Regions from separate parts of the Streptomyces sp. NRRL F-5650 genome, predicted to be linked through region 1. Evidence: riboswitches for the same ligand, from Rfam matches in the RefSeq annotation. Region 1 holds a riboswitch; each other region holds the start of a gene.
What was found. A riboswitch is a leader RNA that binds a small molecule or an ion and turns the genes downstream of it on or off. The one in region 1 is predicted to bind cyclic di-AMP.
Positions count from the first base shown of each region.

Region 2: another riboswitch for cyclic di-AMP. It lies ahead of IG88_RS0134735 (M23 family metallopeptidase); the one in region 1 lies ahead of IG88_RS0110050 (M23 family metallopeptidase).
Region 3: another riboswitch for cyclic di-AMP. It lies ahead of IG88_RS0119220 (transglycosylase SLT domain-containing protein); the one in region 1 lies ahead of IG88_RS0110050 (M23 family metallopeptidase).

Region 1 covers NZ_JOGV01000008.1:56,452-63,438, forward strand. Annotated here, with positions in the region: gene IG88_RS0110035 (bifunctional GNAT family N-acetyltransferase/acetate--CoA ligase family protein) at 1-760, opposite strand, end outside; gene IG88_RS0110040 (HPr family phosphocarrier protein) at 963-1,244, shown strand; gene IG88_RS0110045 (GntR family transcriptional regulator) at 1,375-2,070, opposite strand; gene IG88_RS0110050 (M23 family metallopeptidase) at 2,198-2,962, opposite strand; cyclic di-AMP (ydaO/yuaA leader) riboswitch at 2,975-3,137, opposite strand; gene IG88_RS0110055 (M16 family metallopeptidase) at 3,329-4,717, opposite strand; gene IG88_RS0110060 (M16 family metallopeptidase) at 4,714-6,102, opposite strand; gene IG88_RS0110065 (DNA gyrase/topoisomerase IV subunit A) at 6,439-6,987, shown strand, end outside.
Region 2 covers NZ_JOGV01000061.1:57,135-64,121, forward strand. Annotated here, with positions in the region: gene IG88_RS0134710 (M20 family metallopeptidase) at 1-653, opposite strand, end outside; gene IG88_RS0134715 (trimeric intracellular cation channel family protein) at 678-1,334, opposite strand; gene IG88_RS0134720 (dihydrofolate reductase family protein) at 1,518-2,648, shown strand; tRNA gene IG88_RS0134725 (tRNA-Met) at 2,716-2,789, shown strand; gene IG88_RS0134730 (PP2C family protein-serine/threonine phosphatase) at 2,998-4,209, shown strand; cyclic di-AMP (ydaO/yuaA leader) riboswitch at 4,434-4,590, shown strand; gene IG88_RS0134735 (M23 family metallopeptidase) at 4,602-5,642, shown strand; gene IG88_RS0134740 (aldo/keto reductase) at 5,773-6,717, shown strand; gene IG88_RS0134745 (PrsW family intramembrane metalloprotease) at 6,737-6,987, opposite strand, start outside.
Region 3 covers NZ_JOGV01000019.1:93,659-100,645, reverse strand. Annotated here, with positions in the region: gene IG88_RS0119230 (LolA family protein) at 1-555, opposite strand, end outside; gene IG88_RS0119225 (polyprenyl synthetase family protein) at 854-1,864, opposite strand; cyclic di-AMP (ydaO/yuaA leader) riboswitch at 2,640-2,796, shown strand; gene IG88_RS0119220 (transglycosylase SLT domain-containing protein) at 2,801-3,289, shown strand; gene IG88_RS0119215 (HAD family hydrolase) at 3,337-4,146, opposite strand; gene fahA (fumarylacetoacetase) at 4,490-5,719, shown strand; gene IG88_RS0119205 (M56 family metallopeptidase) at 6,130-6,987, shown strand, end outside.

The DNA.
Region 1 (6,987 bases):
CCTCGGGGAAGGCCCTGTTCACGGCGTACAGGCGGCCGGTGTAGCCGGCGTCCCGGACGTTGCCGAGGATGCTGCGGCCGACGCCGCCCGGCGCGCGGCCGGTGCCGACGACCGCGACCGAGCCGGGCTGCAGCAGCCGCTGGACGGAACGGGCCTCCGCGCGGTGCTCGCGGGCGTACTGCACGGCGAGCGAGCGGTCGGTGGGTTCGAGGCCGAATTCCAGGCGGACCACGCCGTCCTCGAAGCTCCGCTTCTGGGTGTACCCGGCATCCATGAAGACTTTGATCATCTTGGTGTTGGCGGGCAGCACCTCGGCGGCGAAGCGGCGGATGCCGCGCTCGCGGGCGACGGCGGCGATGTGCTCCAGGAGTGCGGAGGCGACGCCGCGCCCCTGGTGGGCGTCCTGGACGAGGAAGGCGACCTCGGCCTCGTCGGCCGGGGCGGCGGCGGGTGTTCCGCCGGGGCCGATCCGGTCGTAGCGTACGGTGGCGATGAACTCGCCGCCGATGGTGGCCGCGAGTCCCACCCGGTCCACAAAGTCGTGGTGCGTGAAGCGGTGGACGTCCTTGGCGGACAGGCGAGGGTACGGCGCGAAGAAGCGGTAGTACTTCGACTCGTCGGAGACCTGCTCGTAGAAGCTGACCAGGCGCTCGGCGTCATCAACGGTGATGGGGCGGATGCGCGCGGTGCCGCCGTCGCGCAGCACCACGTCGGCTTCCCAGTGGGCGGGGTACTCGTGCCGGTCCGACGAGGTCTGCATGGGGCCCAGACTACGGCTCGCGTACGACAACGGCGCGGGGCAGTCTGTGGACAACGGAAGACCGGACCGAGGCCGCGGTCCGGGCATCGCACGGGACGGCGTACGCGGTCGTCCCGGGCCCGCTTCACAATGTGGGAAACTGGTCTAGACAAGACTGGTCTAGACAACCTGACCGCTCTGAACACCTGAAGGGCAGCATCACATGGCTGAGCGCCGCGTCAACGTCGGCTGGGCCGAGGGTCTCCACGCCCGCCCCGCCTCCATCTTCGTCCGAGCCGCCACGGCCACAGGCGTCCCGGTGACGATCGCCAAGGCCGACGGGTCCCCCGTCAACGCGGCCTCCATGCTGGCCGTCCTCGGTCTCGGCGCCCAGGGCGGCGAGGAGATCGTCCTCGCCTCCGACGCCGAGGGTGCCGAGGCCGCCCTGGACCGGCTGGCGAAGCTGGTCGCCGAGGGGCTCGAGGAGCTTCCCGAGACCGTCTGAGCGTGACGGACAGCAGCACGAAAGGCCCGCCGGAACCACCGGACGGGCCTTTCTTCTTTTCCCTTCCGACCGAAAGAAAAGCAGCCCGGAACAGCCCTGAATTCCCCGGCCCTTTTCTACGGCACTCGTGTTACTTCGGGAGACCCGCCGTGTTTACGCGGTGTTGCGCATTCCTCACGCGCTCCGTCCGCCCGCCACCGGAGGCGAATCGCAGCCGGTACGCCGACGCCGACCGTTCGGTGTGCAGCGTCATGAGCGCCCGCGCCCGTTCACTGTCGCCCCGGGCCACCGCGTCGACGATCGCGCCGTACTCCGCCCAGTACTTCACCGGCCCGGCCGGGACGTCCTGGACGTACATCCAGGCGATCTTGTGGCGCAGCTGGGTCAGCAGCGCCGCCAGGGAAGGGCTGCCGGCCGACCGGGCGAGGGTCTCGTGGAACCAGCCGCCCAGCGGTCGCAGGTCCTCGCCGGTGCCGTGCCTGGCCCGTTCCTGCCCCAGCCGGACCAGGCCGCGCAGCACCCTGAGGTGGGCCTCGGTGCGCCGCCGGGCGGCCCGCGAGGCGGCGAGCGGCTCCAGGAGCGCTCGGGTCTCCAGCAGGTCGGCGGCCTCCTGCTCGGTGGGCTCCGCGACGCAGGCGCCCGCGTGCCGCCGGGTCACCACGAAGCCCTCCGCCTCCAGCGTGCGCAGGGCCTCACGCACGGGGACGCGCGAGACGCCGTAACGGCGGGCGAGGATCTCCTCGGTGAGCCGGCTGCCGCGACCGTGGACGCCGGCGACTATGTCGTCCCGGATCGCCGTGCACACAGAATGCGCCGGAATACGCATGACCGACCTCCGTCTGGATCCCTGAAACGTCGACGATGGACGCATGTCCAGTGACTCTAGGCCAATCAAGCGAATAGGAATGCGAAAAGCCCCGACTCCAGGAGCCGGGGCTTTTCGAATGCGGCCGTCAGACGCTCACGCCGTGGGAGCGGAGATAGGCGACGGGGTCCATGTCCGAGCCGTACTCGGGGCTGGTACGGGCCTCGAAGTGCAGGTGGGGTCCGGTGACGTTGCCGGTGGCGCCGGAGAGGCCGATCTGCTGGCCCGGCTCGACCGACTGGCCGACCGAGACGCCGATGGAGGACAGGTGCCCGTACTGCGTGTACGTACCGTCGTGCATCCTGATCACGACCTGGTTGCCGTACGACCCGCCCCAGCCGGCCTCCACCACGGTGCCGACGCCGACCGCGTGCACGGACGTGCCGCTGGAGGCGTGGAAGTCGATGCCGGTGTGGCTGCCCGAGGACCACAGGGAGCTGCCGGCCTGGTACGCGGTGGAGACGTAGGAGGCGGTGATCGGCGCGACGAAGGTGTTCAGGCGTTTGCGTTCCGCCTCCCGCGCGGCGCGCTCCTTGGCCTCGCGCGCCTCCTTGGCCGCCTCGGCCGCCCGCTCGCGGGCCGCTTCCCTGGCCGCCTCACGGGCGGCGGCGTCCACGGCCGCCTGCTTCTGGGCGACGGCCTGGGCATCGACCTCGTCGGCTATGGAGTCGCCGATGGTGACGACCGGAGTGAGTCCGCTCTGCTCCACCTCGGGCTCGGCGGCGAGCGCCGGAGCGGCGAGGGTGCCGACGACGCCGGTGGTGGCGAGGGCCGCGACTCCCGCGGCGCGGGCGGTGGTGCGGTGCGCCCGGCTGGGGCGGCGGTGCTTCCCGGTGGCGCGCGTGAACGCCATGTAGAGGCTTGTCCTTTCCTTCCCTCTCGCCTACCGGGTTAGCTGACGGGTTCGGAGGTGGAAGGTCTCCTACGGACCCCCTCGCTGCGCGCGGGCGTCCGATTCACCCCAGGGACTGCGGTGGGTCCCCGGCTCCCCTGGCTCGCGCCGTACGGGGACTCGGCGATGACTGTCCGGTGCCGCGGGTGCGGCGCACTGCCTGACGAACAGCCCGGACGACGCTAAACGCGGCTGCGTTCAATCCTCAAACGCAACAGGCTTTTTGTAGCGCACGCCACAGGGCAGACGGGCAACCACTCCCCCAATCCGGACAAACGGCGGCCCTGGTGACACTCCGGTCACAGGGCCGCCGCGCGCGCGTGCCCGCTACTCGGCCGCCACCACGGTGACTTCACCGATGCCGAGGGCCTCGACGGGCTCCTTGATCTGCGCCGCGTCGCCCACGAGGACCGTCACGAGGCGGTCCACCGGGAAGGCGTTCACGACCGCCGCCGTGGCCTCCACGGTGCCCGTGGCGGCCAGTTGGCGGTAGAGCGTGGCCTGGAAGTCGTCGGGCAGGTGCTGCTCGACCTGGTCGGCGAGCGTGTCCGCCACGGCTGCCGCCGTCTCGTACTTGAGCGGAGCCACGCCCACCAGGTTCTGCACGGCCACGTCGCGCTCGGCGTCGGTGAGCCCCTCCGCGGCGAGCTTGCGCAGCACGGTCCACAGGTCCTCCAGGGCGGGACCGGTGTTGGGGGTGTCTACGGAGCCGCTGATGGCGAGCATCGCGGCGCCCGTGCCGTCCGGCGCGGACCGCAGGACCTGGCCGAACGCCCGGACGCCGTAGGTGTAGCCCTTCTCCTCGCGCAGGACGCGGTCCAGGCGCGAGGTGAGGGTGCCGCCGAGGCAGTAGGTGCCGAGGACCTGCGCGGGCCAGACGCGGTCGTGCCGGTCGGCGCCGGTGCGGCCGATCAGCAACTGCGTCTGGACGGCGCCGGGACGGTCGACGATGACGACCCGGCCCCGGTCGTCGGCGGTCACCGGGGGCACGGGGCGCGGCTCGGCGGCCGCACCGGTCCAGGCGCCCAGGGTCTCGCCGAGCAGCACGTCCAGCTCGACGCCGGTGAGGTCGCCGACGACCACGGCGGTGGCCGTGGCGGGGCGGACGTGCCGCTCGTAGAAGGCGCGTACGGCGGCCGAGTCGACCGCCGCGACCGTCTCCTCGGTGCCCTGGCGCGGGCGGGACATGCGCGAGTCGGCCGGGAACAGCTCCTTGTAGAGCTCCTTCGCGGCACGGCGGGAGGGATTGGCCAGCTCGTGCGGGATCTCGTCGAGCCGGTTGCGTACCAGCCGTTCGACCTCGCCGTCGGCGAAGGCGGGCGCCCTGAGGGCGTCGGCGAGCAGGCCGAGGCCCTTGGCGAGGCGCGAGGCGGGCACCTCCAGGCTCAGCCGGACGCCGGGGTGGTCGGCGTGCGCGTCGAGGGTGGCACCGCAGCGCTCCAGCTCGGCGGCGAACTCCTCGGCGGAGTGCTTGTCGGTGCCCTCGGAGAAGGCGCGCGCCATGATGGTGGCGACGCCGTCGAGTCCGGCCGGCTCGGCGTCCAGCGGTGCGTCCAGGAGCACCTCGACGGCGACGACCTGCTGGCCGGGGCGGTGGCACCGCAGCACGGTGAGGCCGTTGCCCAGGCTGCCGCGCTCGGGGGCGGGGAACGCCCAGGGCTTGGGCTCGCCGGCCTGCGGCTGTGCGTGGAAGTCCATGGTGGCGAGCTCGGTCACTTGGCCGCCTCCTCGTTCTCGTCGGTGGCGTCGGTCACCGGAACGGTGACGCTGGTCTCGTCGGCCTCGGTCTCGCCGGCCGGGGCGGTGGGCTCGTAGACGAGCACCGCGCGGTTGTCGGGGCGCAGGCGGGCCTTGGCGACCTCCTGGACCTCCTCCGCGGTCACCTCCAGCACCCGCTGCACGGCGGTCAGGGCGAGCTGCGGGTCGCCGAACAGGACGGCGTACCGGCACAGTTCGTCGGCGCGGCCGGCGACGGTGCCCAGGCGGTCCAGCCACTCGCGCTCCAACTGGGCCTGGGCGCGCTCCATCTCCTCGGCCGTGGGCCCCTCTTCGGCGAACCGGGCCAGCTCCTCGTCGACGGCGGCCTCGATGACCGGCACCTCGACGTCACCGGAGGTCTTCACGTCCAGCCACCCCAGGGAGGGCGCCCCGGCGAGCCGCAGCAGCCCGAACCCGGCCGCCACGGCCGTGCGGTCGCGGCGTACGAGCCGGTTGTAGAGGCGGGACGACTCGCCGCCGCCCAGCACGGTGAGGGCCAGGTCGGCCGCGTCGCACGCGCGCGTGCCGTCCTCCGGCAGGCGGTAGGCCGCCATCAGGGCGCGGGCCGGGACCTCCTCCTCGACGACCTCGCGGACCTGCTCGCCCATGACGTCGGGCAGCGAGCCGTCCCGGGGAGGCTGCTTGCCGTCGTGCGAGGGGATGGAGCCGAAGTACTTCTCGATCCAGGCGAGCGTCTGCTCGGGGTCGATGTCGCCGACGACCGACAGCACCGCGTTGTTCGGCGCGTAGTAGGTGCGGAAGAACGCGCGCGCGTCCTCCAGGGTGGCCGCGTCCAGGTCGGCCATCGAGCCGATCGGCGTGTGGTGGTAGGGGTGGCCCTCCGGGTAGGCGAGGGCGGTCAGCTTCTCGAAGGCCGTGCCGTAGGGGACGTTGTCGTAGCGCTGGCGGCGTTCGTTCTTGACGACGTCCCGCTGGTTCTCCATGGACTCCTCGTCCAGGGCGGCCAGCAGGGAGCCCATGCGGTCGGCCTCCAGCCAGAGCGCGAGCTCCAACTGGTGGGCGGGCATGGTCTCGAAGTAGTTGGTCCGCTCGAAACTGGTGGTGCCGTTGAGCGAGCCGCCGGCGCCCTGCACCAGCTCGAAGTGGCCGTTGCCCTTGACCTGGGCGGAGCCCTGGAACATCAGGTGCTCGAAAAGGTGAGCCAGACCGGTGCGCCCCTTGACCTCGTGGCGCGAGCCGACGTCGTACCAGAGGCACACCGCCGCGACCGGGGTCAGGTGGTCCTCGGAGAGCACCACGCGCAGGCCGTTGGCCAGGCGGTGCTCGGTCGCTGTCAGGCCGCCGGAGCCTGCCTGGGCTGTGGCCGTGTGACCCATGGGCATGTACGTCCCTTCGATCGCGGAATCCTTGGCGGAGCCACCGGGTGGGGCACCCGGTGGACCACGTGGTGAATCATTGGGCGGAACTGCGGAATTCCACCGATCCTGCCACTGTATGCAAGCGTGCGGGCCGCCGGTGGAGTTCCCGGCCCGCGTACGCCGAGAGCGAGCAGGCGGCCGCCGGGCCGCCGGGGACGGCGGCCCGGCACGAGGGCGTACCCTGCGGGCAGCGCCGGGCCGGGCAGCCCGTGACGGGTCCTGGTCGGTCGCTGTCAGTGCCGCAGTCCACAATGGACCGCGTCAGATCACCGTTCACGCTTCAGCAAGGAGCCGGCAGCGATGGCCCGCCGTAGTACGAAGACCCCGCCGCCCGACGACTCGTACGAGGAGAAGATCCTCGACATCGACGTCGTCGACGAGATGCAGGGCTCCTTCCTCGAGTACGCGTACTCGGTCATCTACTCCCGTGCGCTGCCGGACGCCCGCGACGGCCTCAAGCCGGTGCACCGCCGCATCGTCTACCAGATGAACGAGATGGGCCTGCGGCCCGAGCGCGGCTACGTGAAGTGCGCCCGGGTCGTCGGCGAGGTGATGGGCAAGCTGCACCCGCACGGCGACGCGTCGATCTACGACGCGCTGGTGCGCATGGCCCAGCCGTTCTCGATGCGCGTGCCCCTGGTGGACGGCCACGGGAACTTCGGCTCGCTGGGCAACGACGACCCGCCGGCCGCCATGCGGTACACCGAGAGCCGGATGGCGGAGGCCGCCGGCCTGATGACGGAGTCCATCGACGAGGACACCGTCGACTTCGCCCCCAACTACGACGGCCAGGAGCAGGAGCCGGTGGCGCTGCCCGCCGCCTTCCCGAACCTGCTGGTCAACGGCGCC
Region 2 (6,987 bases), on a different contig from region 1:
ACCGACGCCTGGGGCGCCGAACCGTGCGCGCCGCGGCCGTGCAGGGTGACGCGGAGGCTGTCCGCGGCGGAGAGGAAGGAGCCCGCACGGGTGCCGACGTAACCGGCCCGGTACGGCAGGACGTGCTGGGCGAGGACGACGTCGGGCCGGGGCGACCGGTCGGTGAGGCCGTCCTCGATCATGGCCTTCGCACCGGCGCCGTTCTCCTCGGAGGGCTGGAAGAGCGCGACGAAGGTGCCCCGCCAGGCGTCCCGGTGCCCGGCCATCAGTCGCGCGCACCCGACGAGGCCGGTCACGTGCACGTCGTGGCCGCAGGCGTGCATCACCGGCTGCTCCCGGCCGTCCGCGTCGGTGACCGTCTCGGTGGAGGCGTACGGCAGGCCGGTCCGCTCCCGGACCGGGAGGGCGTCCATGTCGGCGTGGGCCATGACGACCGGGCCGTCCCCGTTGGAGAGCACCCCGATCACGCCGGTGCCGCCGATGCCCTCGGTCACCTCGTAACCGCTCTCCCGCAGGGCGTCCGCCGCCTTCTTCGCCGTGCGGTGCTCCCGCAGGCCCAGTTCGGGGTGCCGGTGCAGGTCGCGGTAGAGGTCCTCCAGGCCGGAACGGACGGCGCCGAGTCCGGCCAGGACGGTCCGCGCGGTGTCGCTCATCGGGGTTCCTCCATGGAATCGAGGCTACGGACGGCGCCGGATTCGGCCACCGGACGGACGCGTCTCGGGTGGTTCCGGCGCGTTCAGGCCGAAGCGGAGACCGAGCATCCGGATCAGGAAGCAGACCGCCGCCGCGCCGAGCGCCGCCGGGAGGCCGTACAGCCCCGTCTCGGTGGTCGCGACGGTCACCGCGGCGCCCGCCAGGGCGGGGAGGGCGTACAGGCCGGTCCGCAGCACCGTCGGGATCCGGCCGACGAGCGTGTCGCGGATCGTCCCCCCGCCGACCGCGGTGATCACGCCCAGCAGCATCGCGGGTACGACGGCCAGCCCGGCGTCCAGCGCCTTGCTCGCGCCGATCACCGCGAAGGTGCTCAGGCCGACCGCGTCGAGCACGGTGATCGCCGGTTCCAGCCGGCGCAGGTGCCTGCTGACCGCGAAGGCGATCAGACCGCCGACGGCGGCGAGCGTGTAGTAGCGCCAGTCGAGCAGGGTGGTGGGCGGCAGGGAGTCGATGAGCACGTCCCGGACGAACCCGCCGCCCAACGCGGTGATCATCCCGAGCACCACCACCCCGACCACGTCCAGCCGGGCCGCCCGCACCGCGGTCAGCGCCCCGTTCAGCCCGAACGCGAAGGTGCCGGTCAGATCCAGGGCGAGCAGCGGCGCGGGTTCGGTGCTCATGGGGCGCCGGGTACCCCGGTGCCGGTCCGGTCAGCCGGGCAGCCCTCCCGGCGGTGAACGGCTCACCGGAGACCGGGTCGGTGACCGGCGGCGAACCCGCCCCGCGGCGGCCATGACCGACAATGGCCGCACTCCACGCCCCGTCCGCCCGCTCGCCCCGCCCCTCCCACCGGAGTGCCGCACATGCCCCTTCCCCACGTCCTCCTCTCCGCCGCCGTCTCCCTCGACGGCTACCTGGACGACGGCGGGCCCGAACGGCTCCTGTTGTCCAGCCCCGCCGACTTCGAGCGGGTCGACGAGGTGCGGGCCCGTGCGGACGCGATCCTGGTCGGGGCCGGTACGGTCCGGGCGGACAACCCGCGGCTGCTGGTGAACTCGGCGAAGCGGCGGGCGGCGCGGGTCGCGGCCGGGGAGGCGGAGTACCCGCTCAAGGTCACCGTCAGCGGGAGCGGCGAGCTGGACCCGGCGGCGCGGTTCTGGCACACGGGTGGGGAGAAGGCGCTGCTGACCACGGACGACGGTGCCCGGAGGGCCCGCGCGCTCGGGATCCGGGCCGAGATCGTCTCCCTGGGGACCGCGCTCGACTGGCACGCCGCGCTGGAGTACCTGCACGACCGGCGGGGCGTGCGACGGCTCATGGTCGAGGGGGGCGGGAGCGTGCACACCCAGTTGCTCCAGCAGGAACTGGCCGACGAACTGCACCTCGTCCTCGCCCCGCTCCTGGTCGGGGACCCGGCCGCGCCCCGGCTGTTCGGGCCCGGTGCCTACCAGAGCGGGCGGCTGCGGCTGGTGGAGTCCCGGCGGATCGAGGACGTCGTGCTGATGCGGTACCGGCCCACCGCACCCGGCACCGGCGTGCGGGTGGCCGCCGCGGACCGGCACTGGCTCGCGCTCGCCTGCGAGCTGGCCGAGCTGTGCCCGCCGTCGGACACCGCCTTCAGCGTGGGGGCGGTCGTGGTCGCCGCCGACGGGAGTGAGCTGGCGCGGGGGCATTCGCGGGAGGGGGGCGACGCGGTCGTGCACGCGGAGGAGGCCGCGCTCGCGAAGATCGCGCCGGACGACCCCCGGCTCGCCCGCGCCACCGTGTACAGCAGTCTCGAGCCCTGTGCCCGCCGGGCCTCCCGGCCCGCGCCCTGTGCCCGGCTGATCCTGGACGCCGGGGTGCGCCGTGTCGTCACGGCCTGGCGGGAGCCGGACACCTTCGTGACGGAGCCGGACGGCAGCGGGGTGCTCGCCGCCGGGGGCGCCGACGTCGTCGTACTGCCCGCGTTCGAGGCCCGGGCCACGGCACCGAACCGGCATCTGGAGCGGTAGGAGGCCCCCGCGGGGATACCGATGTGCATTCCGGTCCCGGGATGACGTACAGTGGTGCACACAACGACGCGGGGTGGAGCAGCTCGGTAGCTCGCTGGGCTCATAACCCAGAGGTCGCAGGTTCAAATCCTGTCCCCGCTACTGAAGGCCGAGGGCCGGAATCCGAAAGGGTTCCGGCCCTCGGTGCGTTCCTCGGTGCGTTCTCCTCTCCGGCGCCTCCGTCATCCGGTCGGCCCCCCACCGCTCGCCGCCCGCCCCCGCTCCCGGAAACCTGGACTCCTGGACGGCAAGCGGCAAGCGGCACGCGGACGTGCGGGGTGGCGGGAGACGAGTGGTGCGGCCAGGTGACGTGGACGACGAGGGAGCGGTCGCCAGAGCCGGCGGCCGGCTCCCCGGTGATCCCGCCCCCGACCCCGGCCTCGGCGACGACGAGCCGCCCGCCGGGCCGCCGCCGCGCCGCCGGGCCGGGTTCCGGCGGGCCTTCGTGCTCGCGCTCCCCGTCCTGCTGATCGCCGTCGCCATCCTGTACGACATCCTCACCCCGAGATACTTCACCGCCGGCCCCCTCTACGCGGCCGCGCCCCTGATCGCCGCTCCGGTCTACTCGCGGCGCGGCACGGTGCTCACGGGCGTCACCGTCGTCGTCGCGGTCATCGGGCTGCAGCTCGCCAAGGGCGTCATCCGCTACGTCGACTCCCTCACCGAGCTGATCACCATCGCGACGGTCGCCGTGCTCGCCGTCCTGGTGAACGGCTTCGTCCGGCGCGCCGGCGCACGCCTCGTCTCCGTCCGTGAGATCGCCGAGGCCGCCCAGCGCGCCGTGCTGCCCGAACCCGCCGAGCGCATCGCCGGTTTCGAGATCGCCGTCTGCTACGAGGCCGCGCAGGCCGACGCCTTCATCGGCGGCGACCTGTACGCGGTGCAGGACAGCGCCCGCGGCGTCCGGCTCATCGTCGGCGACGTGCGGGGCAAGGGCATGGGCGCGGTGGCCGCCGTCGCCGTCGTGATCGGCGCCTTCCGCGAGGCCGCCGAGCAGGAGGCGACGCTGGAGGCGGTGGCGCAGCGTCTGGAGCGGGCCCTGGCGCGCGAGGGCACCCGGCGGGACGGACTGGACGCCTTCGAGGGCTTCACCACCGCGATCCTCGCCGAACTCCCGCACGGCGACGGGACCGTACGCATCGTCAACCGCGGCCACCCGCCGCCCCTGATGCTGCACGCCGACGGCAGCGTCGGCCCGCTGCCCGCCCGCGAGTCGGCGCTGCCGCTCGGCATGGGCGAGCTGGGGGTGTGGCCCGACCGGGCGGAGGAGGCCGACTTCCCCGGTGGGGCCACGCTGCTGCTCTACACCGACGGACTGACCGAAGCCCGGGACGCCAAGGGCGAGTTCTACGATCCGCAGGCGCGGCTGGCGGGCCGTGCCTTCCGGGATCCGGCGGCGCTGCTCGACGCCCTCGCCGAGGACGTGCGCAGGCACTCGGGGGGCGGCATGGCGGACGACATGGCGCTGCTCGCCGTGCGCCGGCCCCGGCGCGGGGACCAAGATCAATGTCACGAGCCGTGACGGCCCGGTCCCCCTCCGCATAACAACTGACACACCGTCAGAACGCAGTGGCGTGAAGAGGAATACTGAGGGGCGGTCAACTCGCCCGGGTTTCACCGGTCGTGAGGTGTATGTACCGGCCGTTTCCGTTAATGATCAAGCGGAATGGCTTGGAATCCGAGCCCCCCGTCTATTAACGTTCGATAACGCAGCGCGGTCGTCCCAGCCGTCACAGAAGGCGGCTCCGTGCGCACGCGCCGAATCCCGCAAGGGAACCGGGGAACCATCACATTGGGGTGAATCGGGCGTGTGGCGCCGTGGAAACACGGTCGGCACACACCCGTAGGAGACCTTCCTGCTCCGAACCCGTCAGCTAACCCGGTAGGCGGAAGGAAGGAAAGGAGTACGCCCACGTGGCGTCCAACCGGCCTGCCCCCGAGGCCCCGTTCGTACCCACCGGGCACGGCACCGACACCTTCGGCTACGACGCCCCCCGCGCCGAAGAGGGTCCCTGGGAGGAGTGGAACCCCACCGCGGAGTCCATCCGCCCCGTGCGCGGCCGGCACCGCGTCGCCAAGCAGCGCGGCGGACTCGCCCGCAGCTCCACCGTCCTCGGCGTCGGTGTCATAGCCGCAGTCGGCGCGGGCGGCATGGCCAGCGCGCAGACCGGCAAGCCGCCGGTCTCCATCTCCCTGCCCGACCTGCCGAACGTCGGCTCGCTGATGCCCGGCGGCGAGGAGCCGGAGCCCGAGGGTTCCGCCACCCCGCTCAGCGGCATCACCCAGGCCGTCGCCGCGGACACCTCGCAGAACACGGACGCCGCCGGCGCCGGTGAGTCGCTGCGGGCCCGGATCATGGCGCAGGCCGAGCAGCAGCAGGCCCAGGTCGAGACCAAGGCCGCCGCCGAAGCCCAGGCCGCCGCCGAGAAGAAGGCCGCGGAAGCAGCGGCCAAGGCCGCCAAGGAGGCCGAGGAGAAGGCCGCCGCCGCCAAGAAGAAGGCGGAGGAGGAAGCCGCGAAGAAGGCCGAGGCCGAGCGGCTCGCGAAGCTGGCCAAGCAGTTCACGCTGCCGACCTCCTCGTACACGATCTCCTCCACCTTCAACCAGGCCGGCTCCCTGTGGTCCTCCGGCCACCACACCGGCCTCGACTTCGCCGCCCCCACGGGCACCCTGCTCAAGGCGGTGCACAGCGGCACCATCACGTCGGCCGGCTGGGACGGGTCCTACGGCTACAAGACCGTGCTCACCCTCGACGACGGCACCGAACTCTGGTACGCGCACCAGTCGTCCATCAACGTCAGCGTCGGCCAGAAGGTCACCACCGGTGACGTCATCGGCCGCGTCGGCGCCACCGGCAACGTGACCGGCGCCCACCTCCACCTCGAGGTCCACACCGCCGACGGCTCGGGCATCGACCCGATGGCCTGGCTGCAGAGCAAGGGCCTCACCCCCTGACCCACCCCTGGGCGCCCGCTGAACCCCGGCGGTCCTGACGGCCAACCCCCCGACGTCAGGGCTGCCGGTTTGCGGGATCTTTGCGCGCCTGCCGGAATGCCGCGCTCCGCCACGGTCGTTGACCCTTTACATGACTTCTCTGCGCAAGCTCGGCTCCTCCGACCTCGAGGTCTTCCCCCTGGCCCTCGGCGGCAACGTCTTCGGCTGGACCGCCGACGAAGCCACCTCCTTCGCCGTCCTCGACGCCTACACGGCGGCGGGCGGCAACTTCGTCGACACCGCCGACTCCTACTCCGCCTGGGTCGACGGCAACAGCGGCGGCGAGTCCGAGACCGTCCTCGGCAAGTGGCTCGCGGCCCGCGGCAACCGTGACGACGTGGTCCTCGCCACCAAGGTCAGCCAGCACCCCGAGTACCCGGGCCTGTCCGCCGCGAACATCAAGGCCGCGGCCGACGCCTCGCTGCGCCGCCTGGGCACCGACCACATCGACCTGTACTACACGCACTTCGACAAGCCCGAGGTGCCGGTCGAGGAGATCGTCGGCGCCCTCGACGAGCTGGTGAAGGCCGGGAAGGTGCGGTACATCGCCGCCTCCAACATCTCCGCCGAACGGCTCGCGGCGTCCCTGGAGTTCTCCGAGCGCGAGGGCCTGGCCCGGTACGTCGCCCTCCAGCCGCACTACAACCTGGTCTCCCGGGACACCTACGAGGGCGAGCTGCGCGACCTCGCCGAGCGGGCCGGTCTCGCCGCCGTGCCGTACTACGCCCTCGCGGCCGGGTTCCTCACCGGCAAGTACCGGCCCGGCACCGCCGTGGACAGTCCGCGGGCGGGCGGTGCGGCCAAGCACCTGGAGACGGAGCGCGGGCGCCGGGTGCTGGCCGCCCTGGACGAGATCGCCGAGGCCCACGACGCCCCCGTCGCCACGGTGGCGCTCGCCTGGCTGGCCGCCCGGCCGACGGTGGCGGCGCCGATCGCCTCCGCGCGCACGGTGGAGCAGCTCCCGGCGCTGCTGGGCGTGGCCGAGCTGCGCCTGACGGCGGACGAGGTCGAACGGCTCACGCGGGCGTCCGCCTGAGCGCCGCGCCCGCACCGTCCTAGGGGCGGTGCGGGCGCGGCGGTGGATACGGCGCGTACGGCGCGTGCTGAGGGTACGGCGCCTGCGGGTACGTCGCCTGTGGGGGGCGGGGCGCGTACGGGCCGTGCGGCGACGGCACGTACGGCCCGTACGCCACGTATCCGGGCCCGGGCCCGTATCCGTACCCGTGTGCCCACGGCGGCACCGGCCGCGGTGCGGGAGGTGCGGTGGCCCGGGCCGCGTACTCCAGTGCCGGGCGGGCCACGCCCC
Region 3 (6,987 bases), on a different contig from region 1:
CGGCCGTCCCTCGCCCGCGGGCGCGGTGGAGTGGTAGACCTCGTTGGACCGGCTGTCGTAGCCCCAGACGTCGTCGCCGTTGTGGACGAGGCTGTACTCGGCGGCGTTCTCCAGCAGGGACAGCTTCTGCCGGTCGGGGCCGTCGGCCGCGACGCGCAGCGTGTGGCTGCCGGACACCAGCTCGGTGAGCCTGGCCGAGGGGTCGGCGGCGGAACCCTTGCCGTCCCCGCCGGAGCCGGGGCCCGCGGACATGCCGGACAGCAGGCCGCTCTCCAGTCCGCCGAGGTCCGGCAGGCCCAGGTCGGTGTTGATGCGCACCGTGCCGGACATCTGCTCGACGTCCGACTTGGCGATCTTCTCGATGAGCTGCTCCGCCGTGACCTTCGGCAGATCGGGGTCCCCGGAGTCGGCGAGCGCCGGTACGAGGCCGATCGTCGCGGCCGCCACCCCCATCACCGCGACCGGGACGACGTACCGCGCGGCCTTGCGCCGTCCGGCGCGCAGCTCCTCGCCCTCCCCCGCGGTCGTGTTGTCGTCGGAATCGATCGGTGCCATGTGTGCCCTACCTCCGTCGTCGGCGGCGGCTGTCTCGCGACCTCGCACTCGTTCCCGTGAGCCGCCATTCTCACCCGAATCGGTGAGGATTGGTGTGTTCCGTGGTGTCCATCTGACCAAATCACCGCCGCGCAGGCGTCAGACCGCGGGCTCAACTCCGCCTACTCCTGCGGGATGACACGGACGGGCGACGGCTCCTCCGGCCCGTAGGGGGCGGGATACGGCACTCGGCGGACGGCACGGAGGGGGCGTGCGACGCGGGGCGGGGCGGGCGACACGATGCGGGCGGGGGCGGCGGTCACCCGGCGCGGTGCACCACCGCGTCGCACAGCTCCACCAGCGCGGCCTTCGCGTCGCACTCCCGCAGCGGGGCCAGCGCGGCGCGGGCCTCCTTGGCGTACCGGACGGTGTCCTTGCGCGCCTGCTCCAGTGCGGGGTGGGCGCGCAGCAGGCGCAGCGCCTCGGCGTGCCGGGCGTCGTCGCTCAGGTCGGAGTCGAGCAGCTCGCACAGGGCGACGTCCTCGGCGAGCCCCAGCCGGGCCGCCCGCTCGCGCAGCCGCAGTACGGGCAGGGTGGGGATGCCCTCGCGCAGGTCCGTGCCGGGCGTCTTGCCGGACTCGTCGGAGTCGGAGGCGATGTCCAGGACGTCGTCGGCGAGCTGGAAGGCGACACCGAGCCGCTCGCCGTACTGGGTGAGCACGTCGACCACCGTCTCGTCGGCGCCGGACATCATCGCGCCGAAACGGCAGGAGACCGCCACCAGCGAGCCGGTCTTGCCGCCCAGGACGTCCAGGTAGTGGTCGACCGGGTCGCGGCCGTCCTGCGGTCCCGCCGTCTCCAGGATCTGGCCGGTGACCAGCCGCTCGAACGCGAGGGCCTGGACACGGACGGCCTCGGGTCCGAGGTCGGCGAGGATCTGCGAGGCGCGGGCGAAGAGGAAGTCGCCGGTGAGGACCGCGACCGAGTTGCCCCAGCGGGTGTTCGCGCTGGGCACCCCGCGCCGCACGGCGGCCTCGTCCATCACGTCGTCGTGATACAGCGTGGCGAGGTGGGTCAGCTCCACGACCACGGCCGAGGGCACGATCCCCGGGGCGTAGGGGTCGCCGAACTGGGCCGAGAGCATCACCAGCAGCGGCCGGAACCGTTTGCCGCCGGCCCGCACCAGGTGCTGGGCGGCCTCCGTGATGAACGGCACCTCGCTTTTGGTTGCCTCAAGCAACCCTTCCTCGACAGCAACCAATCCGGCCTGGACATCGGCTTCCAGAGCCTGGTCCCGCACGCTCAGCCCGAACGGCCCGACGACGGTCACGAGGGGTCTCCTGTCTGCTGGTGTCTACTGGCGATTACCTGGTTTGTCGATAGGTCGCTGCCACCACTCAAGTCAGCGTATCCGGTCACGTTTCGATCACCGCTAGCGCCCACCGTTACAGGCCGGTCGGAATCAGATCATGAACGGTATGTTTTTGATCAGGTGATATGAGCAGATTTTGATCGATATCGCCAGACGGACGAGCCGGACCCCGGACCGGACGGACGGGACCCCGGACGGGCGGCACCCCCGGAGGGGACGAGCGGGCCGGACAGGACGAGCGGGCCGGAAGCCGCCGTCCAAGATCCCACCACTTCCCACAACGGCACGCACCCCCGGAACGTCACCCGATCGACATGCGCGCCCACACCCCGCACCACTGCCGCCGACCGGCACCCACGGGCCCACCCGCGGTCGCACTCCACACCCCACTTCCCCCTCTCCCGCGCCCGACACCCGAAGCCCTCCCGACCCGCGGCCGATTGGGGAATGATTGCGCTTAATGCCCGTTTTGCCGCGCTTGTTGAGTCCAGTGAGTTGGCTCACTCCGGCCCGCCTGCGGACAACCTCGCCGCAACCTGTGCCCTCCCTTTGCCCCACAAGCCAGTTGAGGCTTGGCAACCGCAAACGATCAAGAGCCTCAAACGGCCCAGACCAAGGTCAACTAGCACGTTGGGTGATTCCTGCACTTGTTCCGGACATGTGCTCTCGCATACGTTCCCGGCCTGTCGGGCGGACGCCGAATCCTGCCACCGCCCGTCGCACCGTCATCCACCCAACACACTCGCCGGCAGGAGCGGGGGACCCAAGGTAAGTCGCCGCACCGGTCACCACCGGGGCGGCTCGGGGTGAAGCCGTACCCGTCAGGGCGCGGCCGGGCACCTCCCCGCCCGAACCCGACAGCTCACCTCGCAGGCGTAAGGAGAGGGACACAGCATGTCTGCCAACGGTCTGAACCGTCACGCCCGCACGGGCCGCCTCGCCCGCAAGCTCGCCGTGGCCGGCACCGGTGCCGCGGTGCTCGCGCTGCCGCTCATCGGCGCCACCACCGCCTCCGCCGCCCCGGCGGCCGCCACCACCGCCGCCACGGCGACGACGACGTACCCGAACAACCTCGACGGCTGGATCCGCGAGTCGCTCGCCATCATGGCGCAGCACGGCATCCCCGGGACCTACGACGGCATCCACCGCAACATCATGCGGGAGTCCTCCGGCAACCCGTACGCCATCAACAACTGGGACATCAACGCCGTCAACGGCACCCCGTCCAAGGGCCTGCTCCAGGTGATCGACCCGACCTTCCAGGCGTACCACGTGCCCGGCACCTCCTGGGACCCGTACGACCCGGTCGCCAACATCACCGCCGCCTGCAACTACGCGGCCGACCGCTACGGCTCGATGGACAACGTCTTCAGCGCGTACTGAGCCGCGCCGCCGCGGCATCGCGGCCGGGAGACGCCGCGGCAGCGCGGCTAGGAGACACCGAAGATCCGCTCGAGGACGACGGCCACGCCGTCGTCCTCGTTCGTCGTGGTGACCTCGTCGGCCACCGCCTTGAGTTCCGGGTGGGCGTCGGCCATGGCGACGCCGTGGGCCGCCCACTGGAACATGGGAATGTCGTTGGGCATGTCTCCGAAGGCGATCGTCCGCCGCCGCTCCAGGCCGAGGTGCTCGGCGGCCAGCGCCAGACCGGTCGCCTTGGTGATGCCGCACGACTGGAGTTCGACCGTGCCGGGCCCCGACATGGTGACCGTCGCGAGGGAACCGACCACCGCGCGCGCCGTCGCCGCCAACTCGTCGTCGGTCAGCTCGGGGTGGCGCAGCAGCACCTTGCTGATCGGCGTGGACCACAGCTCCTCGCGCCGCTCGACGCGCACCGCGGGCAGAGTGGGGTGGGGCATCAGGTAGCCCGGCTCGATGAGGGTCAGCCCCCCGACGCCGTCCTGGTCGACGGCGGCGGACACCTGGCCCACCTCCGCCTCGATCTTGCCGAGCGCGGTCTCGGCCAGTTCCCGGTCCAGGGTGACGGACCACAGCATGCGGTGGGCGCCGGCGTCGTACACCTGCGCGCCCTGCCCGCAGACCGCGAGCCCCGTGCAGCCGAGGCGGTCGAGCAGGGAACGCACCCGGGGGGCCGGCCGGCCCGTCACCACCAGGTGCCGCGCACCCGCCCCGGCGACCCGCGCCAGCGCGGCCAGCGACCGGTCGGAGACGGTGTCGTCGCCGCGGAGCAGCGTGCCGTCCAGGTCGGTGGCGACTAGGGAATACGTGGTGCGGTCCATGATCAGAGAATACGGACACCGCACCCTTCGGACTCACCCGCGACCGCTTCCGAACGAGGACGTAGCGAGTGCCTTCGAACCCGGCCGCGGATGCACGCGGACGCCCGATCGTGCACACAACCTGACACATCATCGGCTGAGCCACTCCGGGCTTCCGCGCCGGTGAGCGGCGCCGCGGGGGCCCGGGCGCCGCTCACCGGCCACGCCGCGCGCCGCCTGCGGCCACGCCGGGGCGCCCCCTCCGGTCGCACTGCCCAAGACCGGTGCCTCACCCGTAACGTGGCCCGCACGACACACAGCGCGCACGGCGCACATGGCGAGCACGAAAGCGAGGCAGCACCCGATGCCCCCCTTCGATGTCCCCGAGGGCGACCCCTTCGGCCCGCACAACCTTCCGTACGGCGTGTTCTCGATCCCCGGCTCACGGGAGCGGACGGTGGGCGTCCGGCTCGGCGACCACGTCCTCGACGCGGGCGCGGCGGCCCACGCGCTCGGCTCGCCGTACGCGTCCCTGCTCGCGCGGCCCACCCTCAACCCCCTGCTGGCCGCCGGGCGCACGGCCTGGTCGGACGTGCGGCGGGCGCTGACGGCGTGGCTGACGGTGCCCTCCCACCGCGAGACCCTCGAACCCCTCTTCCACCCGCTGTCGTCGGTGACCCTGCACCTGCCCTTCGAAGTCGCCGACTACGTCGACTTCTACGCCTCCGAGAACCACGCCAGGAACGTCGGCCAGATCTTCCGCCCCGACGCCGCCGACTCCCTCACCCCGAACTGGAAACACCTCCCGATCGGCTACCACGGACGCTCCGGCACGGTCGTCGTCTCCGGCACGGACGTCGTCCGCCCGTCGGGGCAGCGCAAGGCGCCGTCCGACGCCGCTCCCGTCTTCGGCCCGTCCGTCCGGCTCGACATCGAGGCCGAGGTCGGCTTCGTCGTGGGCGTGCCGTCGGAACTCGGCAGCCCGGTGGCGCTCGGCGACTTCCGCGAGCACGTCTTCGGGCTGTGCCTGCTCAACGACTGGTCGGCGCGCGACATCCAGGCCTGGGAGTACGTCCCCCTCGGCCCCTTCCTCGGCAAGTCCTTCGCCACGTCGGTGTCTGCGTGGATCACCCCGCTGGACGCCCTGGAGGAGGCGAGGGTGGCCCCGCCCGAGCGCACGCACCCGCTGCTGCCCTACCTGGACGACACCGACGGCGGCCACGACGAACCCGGCGGCTACGACCTGCGGATCTCCGTCGCCGTCAACGGCCACGTCGTCTCCGAGCCGCCGTTCTCCACCATGTACTGGACGGCTGCCCAGCAGTTGGCCCACATGACGGTCAACGGCGCCTCGCTGCGCACCGGCGACCTCTACGGCTCGGGCACGGTGAGCGGGCCCGCCGAGCGGGAACGGGGGTCGCTGCTGGAGCTGACCTGGAACGGCCGCGAGCCGCTGGAACTCCCCGACGGCAAGCGGGCGTTCCTGGAGGACGGCGACGTGGTGACCCTCTCGGCATGGGCACCGGGACCGGGCGGCGTCCGGGTGGGGCTGGGCGACGTCACCGGCCGGGTGACCGGCGGCCGGGAGTCCTGACGGACGTCCGTCGCACGCCCGACGGAAGCCTCACACCGGGGGGCGGGAGTCCGACGGGAGTCCGACGGGACGCGCGTAGGCCGTGCGGCGGCCGTGCGGCCGTGTGGTCGTGCGGTCGTGCGGTCGTGCGTCCGCCGCACGGGCGTAGGGCCATAGGGCCATAGGGCCATAGGGCCATAGGGCGTGGGGCCGTGCGACGCAGCGCCGCACGGCCCGGATTTCGTATCCGGTGGCCTCCGGCACCTGACTCGCACCGCCCGGCCCCGTCATACTGGCGTCGGGCGGTGTGCGCCGCGGGCCGGGGCGGTCCGGGGCACGGCGCACCGTCCGACTCCGCACAGCACAGCCCCCGCACAGCCCCTGTACAGCCAGAGCCGCCCATCCTTCGACCAGGATCCGGAGCCAGTGGCATGACCGTCTGCCTGCTCCTGCTGTTCGTCGTCGCCGTGACCGCCGCGGTCCCGGTGCCCCGCGCGCTGACCCGTTCGGCGTGGCCCGAGCGGGATCCCGTGGTCGCGCTGTGGGTGTGGCAGTGCCTGGTCGCGACCGTGCTGCTCTGCTGTCTGACGGCGCTCGTGCTCGGCGCCACGGCCGTCTTCGGCACCGTCCGCGCCCAGCTCTTCGCCCCGGCGCCGCCCGCGGTGACCGCGGCGTACAACCTCTCCGCCGGACCGGTCTGGGCAGCCGTCCTCACCCTGGTGCTGGCGGGTGGTGCCGCCTGGACGACCGCGATGCTCGCCCGCGAACTCGTCGAGGCCCGTCGTCGGCGTGCCCGCTCCCGCGCCCACCTGCGCGAACGCGCCCCCGACCTGCCCGCCGGGCTCCCCGCCGCCCGCGGCCCCCTGCTGGTCCTGGAGGACGAGTACCCGGACGCCTGGTGGATGCCCGGCAGCCCGCCCCAGCTCATCGTCACCACCGGCGCCCTGCACCGGCTCACCGACCACCAGCTCGACGCCGTCCTCACCCATGAGCGCGGTCACGCCCGGGCCCGCCACGACTGGCTGCTGCACCTGTCCACCGCGCTGGCCACCGGCTTCCCGAGCGTCCCGCTCTTCGCCCACTTCTGCGACCAGACCCACCGCCTGGTCGAACTGTCGGCCGACGACACCGCGTCCCGGCGCTGCGGCCACCTGACCACCGCGCTGGCCCTGATCGAGCTGAACCAGCACCGCGGGGTCCTGTCCTGCGCCTCCAGCCACCGTCTCCTGGGCGAACGGGTCGACCGCCTCCTGGAGCCCCGGCCGCGCCTGCCCCGCCGCCACAGAGCC